One region of the Methylobacterium sp. TK26 genome, then DNA from elsewhere that is predicted to be linked to it. Evidence: riboswitches for the same ligand, from Rfam matches in the RefSeq annotation. Region 1 holds a riboswitch; the other holds the start of a gene.
What was found. A riboswitch is a leader RNA that binds a small molecule or an ion and turns the genes downstream of it on or off. The one in region 1 is predicted to bind fluoride.
Positions count from the first base shown of each region.

Region 1 (5,083 bases):
CCTGCACGGCCTCGCGGATGCCGTCCACGGCCGCGTCCAGGGCCGCGCCACCCGCGATCAGCGTTTCGGGGTGTAGGTTCCCCTGCGTGACCGTCGAGGCCGGTACGCGGCCCCGCAGGGCCTTCAGATCCACGCCCCAATCGACACCCACCGCGTCGGCGCCGGTCTCGGGCACCACGCGGGCATGGCCGTCGAGGCCGGATCCCCGGGCGAAGACGATGATCTTGGCACCCGGCACCCGGGCGCGGACACCCGCGATCATCCGGGCGATCGGTCGGAGCGACCAGCGGGTGAGGGCGTCCGGCGGCGCCCCGCCCGGCAGGGCGCTCTCGGTGACGTCGCCCACCGGCTCGACCACGTCGGCGGAGGCGGGGACCGCCTTGGGCAGGGTGCCGGCATGGGATTCGAAAATCTGCACGGCGTCCGCCCCCGCCTCGAGCTGGCGCACGAGGTAGTCGGTCTGCACCGTGACGAGGCGGTCGATCAGTTCGTCCACCAGCGCCGTGTCGCCCTCGGCGAGCGCCCGGGCGGGGGCGAGGTCCGGGGTGCCCCGGCCGCCGATCATGTAGCTCGCCACGGTCCACGGCGCGCCGCAGAAGCCGAGCAGCGTCGTCTCCGGCGGCAGTTCGGCCCGCAGCCGCGTCACCGTCTCGAAGACGGGGGCGAGGTGGGTCATCACCGAACCGTCGCCCGCCTCGCGCAGGCGCTCGAAGGCGGCGCGGTCGCCCAGGGGATCGAGGCGCGGGCCCTCGCCCTCCACGAAGCGCACGTCCTGCCCGAGGGCATGGGGCACGACGAGGATGTCCGAGAACAGGATCGCCGCGTCGAAGCCGAAGCGGCGGATCGGCTGGAGCGTCACCTCCACGGCGAAGTCGGGCGTGTAGCACAGGTCGAGGAAGGAGCCCGCCGTCGCCCGGGTGGCCCGGTACTCCGGCAGATAGCGCCCGGCCTGGCGCATCATCCAGGCCGGAGGCGGCCAGACCGCCTCGCCCGAGAGCACCTTCAGCATCGTCCTGTCCGGTTGACCCGTCATGCGCTCCCGCCTTCTCGCAAACCGGTCCGGTCGCGACGATCCCCAGGGGACCTCTCATAAAGATAGAGAGAGATTCTTAGACTCTGTTTTTTCTCTTGGAGGCTGATGAGCGGGAGCGCAACCGTATCCACACCCGATCCCCGGTTCGGCGCCGTTAACGGAGCTTTAAAGGATTTGCGCGAAGATGATGGAAGAGGGTTCCCGCTCAAGGCTTTGCGCCGGGTGGTGAGCCGGTCCGGACCCTGCGTGTCCGGCTTTTCCCGAACCGGGCGCGGATTCCGCCCCGATTTGACGGCCTGTGTATGCAGGAGTCGATAGCCGGACGGGGTTCTGCTCTGGACCGGCCGACCGGGCCTGCCTATCCACACTTATCGACTCCCCGGCGGTCGCCGTTGGATAACCGAACCGGCCGGAGACGCCGCGTATGGGCCGCAGCTACTTCCACCTTCATCTCGTGTCGGATTCCACCGGCGAGACGCTCATCAATGTCGGGCGCGCGGCGGCGGCGCAGTACGAGGGCGTCTCGGCCATCGAGCACGTCTATCCCCTCGTCCGCTCCGCCTCGCAGCTGGAGCGGGTGATCTCGGAAATCCGCGCCGCGCCCGGCCTCGTGCTCTACACCCTGGTGGGGGGCGACCTCGGCCAGCGGCTGGAGATGGCGGCGCGGGAGTCGGGTTCGCCCTGCCTGTCGGTGCTGCAGCCGGTCCACGACCTGCTGCAATCCTACCTCGGCACGCAGAAGGCGGCGCGCCCCGGCGCCCAGCACATGCTGAACGCCGAGTACTTCAAGCGCATCGACGCGATGAACTTCACCCTCGCCCACGACGACGGCAACCTGCCGGAGGATCTGGAGGAGGCGGACGTCATCCTGCTCGGCGTCAGCCGCACCTCGAAGACGCCGACCTCGATCTATCTGGCCAACCGGGGCCTCAAGACCACGAACCTCCCCCTCGTGCCGGGCATGCCGATGCCGCCGGCCATCGTGGCGGCGCGCAAGCCCCTGATCGTCGGGCTATTCGCCTCGCCGGAGCGGATCATCCAGATCCGCCAGAACCGGCTGTCGAGCCTGAACGCCGACGAGAGTTCGATGTATGTCGACCGGGAGGCGGTGTCCGACGAGATCACCGCCTCGCGGCGGCTGTTCATCAAGAACCGCTGGCCGACCATCGACGTGACGCGCCGGTCGATCGAGGAGACGGCCGCCGCCATCCTCGACCTACACCGCGATCACCGGATGAAGTTCATCGCGGAGTGAGCCAGGGGCCTTGCCCCTGGACCCCACCAAAGGGCTCGCCCTTTGGGATCCCCGTCAGGCCGCGCTCAGGACGCCGCGCACCAGGGCCATGCCGGCGATCAGCCCCAGAAGACCGGCGGCGACGGAGGCGACCACGTAGCCGGCCGCCGCCGCCGTCTCGCCGCGCTCGTAGAGGCTGATCGCGTCGAGGGAGAAGGTCGAGAAGGTGGTGAAGCCGCCGAGCACCCCCGTCGTCAGGAACAGCCGGGCCGGGTGGCCCGCCGCCCCGCGCAGGGCGAAGCCCTCGGCCAGCACGCCCATCAGGAACGAGCCCAGCACGTTGATGAGGAGCGTCGCCAGGGGAAAGCCCAGGCCCGGCAGCGTCCGCGCCACCGCCACGTTGAGCCCATGCCGAAACCCGCCGCCGATCCCGGCGCCGAGGAAAACGATGAGGGTGTTGATCATGCCTGTCCCGTCCCGGTTGGACGGGCGGCCCGGCCGCGATGCGGGCACGCCCCCACCGCAGGCGGAAGCCGCCCTTGCGGTAGGAGCCATCAGCCCTGGCCGGTCATCCGGCAAGGCGGTTGTCGGGGAGCTCCATCCCCATCCCGCCGAGAGTTAACGCAGGGACGGGACGAGGGAAAGGGCCTGAACCCTACGCCGCGACGGCGAAGTGGCTGCGCTGCTCGATCTGCGCGACGTAGAAATCCTCGATCACGTCCCGGACCACCTCCGCGAGGTCGGCGCCGCGATGCTCGTCGAGATGGATGTCGCTGCCGATCACCCGGCCGATATGTGCGCTGGCGCTCGAACCCGGCACGAGGCGCTCGTTGTAGCGCTGGTGCAGGCCGGAGATAGAAAGATAGTTCTTGCCGCCGAGTTCGGGCCCGTACTTGATCTTGATCTTCTGCTCGCTGTCGACCCCGCGCAGCTTGGCGCAGAGGGTGACGAAATTGTCGGTGTCGATCAGCAACTCCGTCCCGGTGATGCAGCCATGGGCGTTGTGCTCCTCGTTCAGCACCTCGGCCATCAGGTTCAGCACCTCGATCACCGGCTGAAGGGCGCGGGTGCCGTCATCCAGCAGCTTCTGCCGGAAGCCGTTGCTGCGGGCATCGGCGGCGGCGAGGCGGGTGCGGAAACGGTCCTTGACTTCGGTGGTATGCGGCATCGGTCTAGTCCTCCGGGCGACAGCGAAAACGCGGACTTTTCGTCCGTTGGTGTTCGGTCTACGGAGCGAATGCAGTTGACGCAAGATAGTGCAAAACATTGATGCTTGCTCAGGACTTGAGCTTTTGCTCAAAGCCGCGGCCTGCCTGAAAAACAGGCAACATCATGCAGGTCCGTCGAGGGGCTTCAGCACGGGGGCGGAGCCGAAGGCCCGGCCGGGCTCGCTCTTCGTCAGGGCGCGGGCCAGGGCGACGAGGTCCGGCGTCGCGCCCCCGGTCGGGCCGTAGACGGCGCGGTCGAGGGCGGCGAGAGCCTCGCGGGTCTCGGGCCGTTCCCGCCAGCGGCGGGCGAGGGCGGGCATCGCGGCCTCGCCCGCCGCCACGGCGGCGCGGACGGCGTTGGCATCGCCGGATCGGGCGGCCCGGCGCAGGTCGCGGGCGAGGGTCGGAGGCAGGCGCAGCGTCCCCCGTTCCCGGCGGAAGCCGAGGAGGGCGAGGCCGAGGCCGAAGGCCAGCACGCCCGCCGCCACGGCGATCAGCGCGGAGGCGGCGGCGCCCTTGGCCCCGTCGGTCTCCCGGTCGGGCAGGCCGCCGCCGATCTGGCGGGCGGGGATCTCGGCCTCGCGCATGGTGCGCGAAACCGTGTCGAACCACGGGATGGCGATGGCGTCGAGGGGGATCACCTCCGGCACGCCGGGCTTCACGTCCCAGACATAGGTGGCGCGGGCGACGGGGCCGGCGGGGGTGACGATGGTCTCGCGGGCGACCGGCCCGGCGAAGGTGATGATGCCGCGCGTGCGCATGACCGGCCGGGGCGGCAGGCCCTCGGCGAGCATCCCCTGCGCCTCCAGCACCACCGTCCGCCGGACGGTCTCGTAGATCTTCACCGTCTCCGGGTCGCGGCTCCACGAATCGGTGATGCTCACGTCGCGGGCGGGGAGCCACCAGGGCTCCTTCGCGTCGGGGCCGCCGGTCGGGGCGGTCCAGGCGGCGACGGTGAAGGGGATCGGCTGCGAGCGCACGTCCACCACCTTGCGCTCGCCGACATCGTTGATGGTCAGCCGGTGGACGAAGGGTTCGAGGGTGAACTCGCCCGCATGGTGCGGGAAGATCGCCACCGTCCGGTCGAAGGCGATGGCGGTCTGGCCGTCGGGGAGGCGGGTCTTGCTCCAATGGTCGCGGCCGAGCTGCGTCCAGGTGAAGTTGGCGAGCGGCGGCTGGATCACCTCCTCCAGCAGGATCGGCTGCCGGTAGACCCCGTGGATCTTCAGGAGCACCATCTCGCGGGTGTAGGGGGCCGCGCCGCCGTTCAGTTCGGGGGTGACGGTGAGGGTGAGGTCGCCGGGCTCCACCTCGGCGAGGGCGGGCAGCGACATTCCGGCCAGCAGCAACCCGGCGAGAAGCCCGATCTTCCCTCGCCGCAATCCGCGACCCCAGTGCCAAGAAATCACCATGGGTTGCTCCCGGCGGGCATGGCGGTGCCGGCCTCGACGCGGCGGGCCTGCTCGGCCTTGAGGCGGAGCTTGAGGTAGCGGCCGGGATCGTCGGGCAGGGTCTGGAGCCACAGGCGGTCGGGGCGGATCTCGTGCGCCTCGAAGCTCTTCGTCACCCGGCGGGCCTCGCGCTCGGGGGCCTCGGCGACCATGGCGG
Region 1 is NZ_CM143965.1:3,483,374-3,488,456, reverse strand. Features, by position in the region: gene ACXJ1Y_RS16915 (uroporphyrinogen decarboxylase) at 1-1,033, opposite strand, end outside; gene ACXJ1Y_RS16910 (pyruvate, water dikinase regulatory protein) at 1,458-2,288, shown strand; gene crcB (fluoride efflux transporter CrcB) at 2,343-2,732, opposite strand; fluoride riboswitch at 2,806-2,881, opposite strand; gene ACXJ1Y_RS16900 (hypothetical protein) at 2,923-3,435, opposite strand; gene ACXJ1Y_RS16895 (hypothetical protein) at 3,598-4,887, opposite strand; gene ACXJ1Y_RS16890 (tetratricopeptide repeat protein) at 4,881-5,083, opposite strand, start outside.

Region 2 (5,083 bases), 2.0 Mb from region 1:
GCGTCCACGCGCGGCATGCAGCGGCGCGATGAGGTAGTCGGTCAGACCCTCGTTGCGAAGCTCGCCAAGCACGGGAAACGGCAGCGGCCCATCCCCGTCGAGACGGCATTGGAGTGGGGTCCGCGTCTCGACCACGTGCTCGACGGTGTTGCCGTGGAAGGTCGGCGTGCCCTCGATGCCGTGGCGGCGACGCAGGGCTAGGCTCGACGTTCCTGGATGCCAGACGCGCATCACCCACCGGAACGACGGATGCAGGGTCGGCGCGTGGGTGGTGGCGCGGGCCAGCGGCAGGCCAAGCCCCGAGAGGCACGCACTGAACCCATCGAGAAGGGCTGCCGCGTCCACCGCTTCGCGACCCGGCCCCATCAACCATCCCGTCGCCTGCGCGACTGCCTCGGATGAAGATTGGGACGAACGTGTCACGGCAATTCTTCCATCAAGGGGTCGGATCGATGCCATAGCGTGGATCAGACGAGGCCGAGCACATGGATCAGGCCGAGGCTGACGGCGCCGAGGGCAAGGAGCGAGGCGACCACAGCGAGGGTCACCCGCGCCCCGGCCTTGGCGACGCTGCGCACGTCGACCCCGAGGCCGAGTGCCGCCATCGAGACTACGGTCAGCACGTTGGCGGTCTCCGACATCGGCGCGAGCGCGACTTGCGGGATCAGCCCGGCCGAGCGGAGTCCCGCGAGCGCCAGGAAGGCGAGGATGAACCACGGCACCAGGCGGTGGATCGCGAGGCCGCCGGGGGCCGGGCGGTCGCCGGTTGTGACGCCGGGGGCGGCCTCGTCGGTCTCCTCGCGCAGCCGGCTCGCGCCGAGGGAGAGCATCAGAACGACCGGCCCGAGCATCAGCACCCGGACGAGCTTCACCAGGGTTCCGACCTGGACGCTGAGCGCCGCGACCGGCGCGGTGGCGGCGAGGACCTGCGGCACGGCGTAGACGGTGAGGCCGGCGAGCACGCCGTACTGCATCGGCGACAGGCCGAGCAGCGGCACCAGCAGCGGCAGGCCGAGCACCACCAGCACGCCCAGCACCGCGGTGAAGGCGATGGAGGCGGCGACGTCCTCGCCGTCGGCGCCGATCACCGGGGCGGTGGCGGCGATCGCCGAGTTGCCGCAGATCGAGTTGCCGCAGGCGACGAGGATCGCCATGCGCGAATGCAGTCCGAGCGCCCGGCCGATGCCGTAGCTCGACAGGATCGCGACCACGACGACGCCCGCGATGCCGAAGAGCAGGCCCGGGCCGGCGGCGAGGATCGTCGCGAGGCTGAGCGACGCGCCTAGCATTACGACCGCGATCTCCAGCACGGTCTTGGCCCCGAAGGCGATGCCGGGAAAGAAACGCTGCGACGGGGTCCAGGCGGTGCGGATCGCGCTCCCGAGGAGGATCGCCAGCACCAGGGCTTCGAGCCAAGCGCGACCGAACAGGTGCGTCTCGACGGCTTCGAAGCCGACCGCTGCGGCGGTAACTGCCACGCAGAGGCCCAGTCCTGGAAGGATGGCTCTCGTGCCGGCCAGGGCACGCATCGATCGAGGGTGGGAGACAAGTCTGGGGGCGGACATGGGTGGCTCCGATGTGATGCCGGAGAATCCCACTTCCCTTTCATTCACTCCAACGGAATGATTAGATAATTCCAATCACTTAATTAGATCAAATGGGGATCCCCTCGAAGCGTGAGGCGACCCATTCTTGGGGGCCTACAGGCGGATTCAACCGTCGATCCAGCGGGCCTCGATCGTCGTGTCCGCAGCAAACTCATAGATCCTGACGGAGCCCGTCGCGAGTTCGAGTTGCTCGACCTCCGCCGGGCTGAGGTCGTCGAGCGCCATAACGAGCGCCCGCAGGCAATTACCGTGGGCGACGACGAGCACGTCCCCGCCCATGACCGCCGGTAGGATGGATCGGAGGTAGCATGGCACGATGCGGGCGACGGTATCGCGCAGGCTCTCACCGTTCGGCGGCGCCTCGGCGTAGGAGCGCCGCCAGGTCTCGATCCGCTCCGCCCCCCAGCGCGCATCGGCGGCGGTCTTGTCGAGCCCGCTGAGGTCGCCGTAGTCTCGCTCGTCGAGCGCGGCGAAGCGTTGAGGGATTAATCCGGGTTGCCCGAGCGTATCGAGGATAAGCCGGCCGCTCACGACGGCCCGCGTCAGCGTCGAGGTGAAGGCATCGGAAAAGCGCCAGCTGCGCTCGGCCAAACGCCGCCCGGCTGCCACGGCTTCTATCCGACCCTGCTCGGTCAAGGGCGAGTCCAGCAATCCCGTGAACAGACCGGATCGGTTGGCTACGCTCTGGCCATGCCGGACCAGCACGAGACGTCGCGTGATTGGGGCTTTGCGATCGTGAATCACTCTGTCTCCCAAGGCAACGCACTTTCGCGTCGGTCGCATCGCCTCTGATGAAAACGGCATCCGGCTTTAACGAACTTCGACCCTGAGATGGGTTGGACCGTCCATCCGGAGACGGCGATTCATCCTAGGTCCGCTTTAGAACGTCTTGCGACCGAAAGCAGCCAAGCTGCTTCCCACCCACCCCAGTCATCCCGATCGCCTAACGGCGAGGCCGAAGCTGGCCGAAAGCCGCTTGTCCGTTTGAGCAGAGGCAGGGGGAAAGCGGCCGCTCGTGCGGACTGGATGAGCAGTGTTGGATGCTGGGATTTCGAACCGCGACCGAAAGTCATTGACCCTTCGCATCGCCCGCTGTTAAAGGGCTAGCGTGTGATGGGAATGGAGCTTCCCGACAACCGCCCGTGAGGGCTGATGGCTCCTGCTGCGAGGGCACCGCGTGCCCGCTCGCGGCGGGAGCGTTTCCGACGCAACCCGCCGCAAGGCGGGTTTTTTGTTGCCCTCGCTCGATGTGACGAGAGGCGACCTGTGAACTTCTTGATCGTATTCCTGGGTGCGGGTGTCGGCGGAGCCATCCGCCACGGAATCAACCTCGCCACGTCGCGCCTCTTGCCCGGCGTCACGTTCCCCGTCGCCACGCTGTTCATCAACGTCCTTGGCTCGTTCCTGATGGGCATCATCGCCGAGAGCTTCGTGCTCCGCGGCTCCGGCGGGCATCCCCTGCGCCTGCTGCTGACCACCGGGGTGCTCGGCGGCTTCACGACCTTTTCGACCTTCTCGCTCGACGCGATCACGCTTTACGAGCGGGGCCAGACCGGGGCGGCCTTCGCCTACGTCCTCGCTTCCGTGATCGCGGCACTGCTCGGCCTCCTGGCGGCCCTGGCGCTGGTGCGCGGCCTCCTGGGCATGGGGCCGACGTGAGCCCGGCCGGTACGCCGGCAACACCCCGTCCGCCGCCTCCGGCGAGGCGTGGACAATCCGGCAAGGGAGGCCGCGATGACCAATCGACCCGAGAGCAACGACCCAGACCCCGAACTGAGCGACGTCGACGCGCTGCGGCGCGCCGAGCGGGAGCGCAAGCGATCGAGCGCACGCGTGCGTCACGGCAGCACCGCCCTGATCGTGTTCGCGGTCGCCGTCCTGCTGATCCTGGCGCTCGCCTCCGTCTGGATCGTCACCCAACCCTGAACCGGCCCAGAAGGAGTTTTTAACGTGAAGCTTGAAGCCATCGCAGTCGGCGATCCGACCTTCCACGAGGTCAACGTACTGGTCGAGGTGCCGGTCGGCGGAGAGCCGGTCAAATACGAGCTCGACAAAGCCGCCGGCGCGCTCGTGGTCGACCGATTCCTGCACACGCCGATGCGCTACCCGGGCAATTACGGCTTCATTCCGAACACCCTTTCGGAGGACGGCGATCCCTGCGACGTGCTGGTGGCTAACACCCGCGGGGTTCTGCCCGGTGCGGTATTGCGGGTCCGGCCCGTCGGCGTGCTGCTGATGGAAGACGAGCACGGTCCGGATGAGAAGATCGTCGCGGTCCCGGCGCAACGCCTGACGCGCCGCTACGACGCCATCCACGAGCATACCGACCTGCCGGAAATTACCCGCAGCCAGATCCACCACTTCTTTGAGCACTACAAGGACTTGGAGCCCGGCAAGTGGGTCCGAATCACCGGCTGGGACACGGCGGCCGCGGCGCGGGCGATGATCGCGGCGGCCGTGGAACGCCACCGGGCGGCCGGCCCCGAGCCGATAACGCCGTGAGGGGCCTGCTGCAGTCCTGGCAGGCCTGGGCCCTGCTCTCGGCCGGCTTCGCGGCGCTGACGGCGATCTTCGCCAAGGTCGGCATCGAGGCGGTGGGCTCGGACTTCGCCACCTTCGTCCGTACCGCCGTGATCCTGCTCGTCCTCGGCGGCATCTTGATTGCGACCGGCCAGTGGGAGCCGCTCTCGTCGGTCTCCCGCCGGACCTACCTGTTCCTAGTCCTGTCCGGCTTGGCCACCGGGGGCTCCTGGCTGTGCTACTTCCGGGCGCTCAAGCTAGGCGATGCGGCGCGGGTCGCACCCATCGACAAGCTCAGCGTCGTGCTCGTCGCCGTGTTCGGGGTCGTGTTCCTGGGGGAGCGGCTGTCCGGACCCAATTGGCTCGGCGTCGGCCTGATCGCAGCCGGCGCGATCCTCGTCGCTTTCCGGGGGTGAGCGCATGGGCGACGTCTCCTGGTTCGGCGTGGTCATCACCTTCCAGGTCACCTTCACCGAACTGTTCATCGCGGCCACGGTCCTGATCGCGGGAGCCTACCGCTTCGGTTGGCGGAGCCTCCTATTGGGCGGCGTCCTCGGCGGAACCGCCGTCGCCGTGCTGGCTTGGGTGTTACAGGCTGCGGCCTACCGGTTCGCGCTGCATCTCCTCGACGCCATCGCCGCCGCGCTGCTGCTGGCGTTCGGGATCTACCTGCTCTGGGAGTTCCTCCAGGGTCTTAGTCAGTGGGACGGGACCAGCCCGAAACCGCCTGTATTCTCCGGCAACTGGCCGCGTCCACTCAACTTGGCCGGCATCGGCGTCGGGTTCTGGGCGCTGGTCACGGAAGGGCTGGAAGTCCTGGTCGTCTGGCTTGGCGTCGCACTGCGTGAGGGGGCCGCGACCGCGACGCTCGGGGTCGCGCTCGGCGTCGCGATCATCGGCGCGTTGGCGGCGACGTTGGGCCGAACGGGGGTTTTCCGAAGCGTACCGCCATTCCT
Region 2 is NZ_CM143965.1:1,458,980-1,464,062, forward strand. Features, by position in the region: gene ACXJ1Y_RS07145 (adenylate/guanylate cyclase domain-containing protein) at 1-423, opposite strand, end outside; gene ACXJ1Y_RS07150 (YeiH family protein) at 468-1,529, opposite strand; gene ACXJ1Y_RS07155 (2,3-bisphosphoglycerate-dependent phosphoglycerate mutase) at 1,713-2,327, opposite strand; fluoride riboswitch at 2,714-2,776, shown strand; gene crcB (fluoride efflux transporter CrcB) at 2,874-3,266, shown strand; gene ACXJ1Y_RS07165 (hypothetical protein) at 3,342-3,533, shown strand; gene ppa (inorganic diphosphatase) at 3,558-4,109, shown strand; gene ACXJ1Y_RS07175 (EamA family transporter) at 4,106-4,543, shown strand; gene ACXJ1Y_RS07180 (hypothetical protein) at 4,548-5,083, shown strand, end outside.
Region 2: linked by a shared signal. The riboswitch ahead of crcB (fluoride efflux transporter CrcB) and the one ahead of crcB (fluoride efflux transporter CrcB) in region 1 are both predicted to bind fluoride.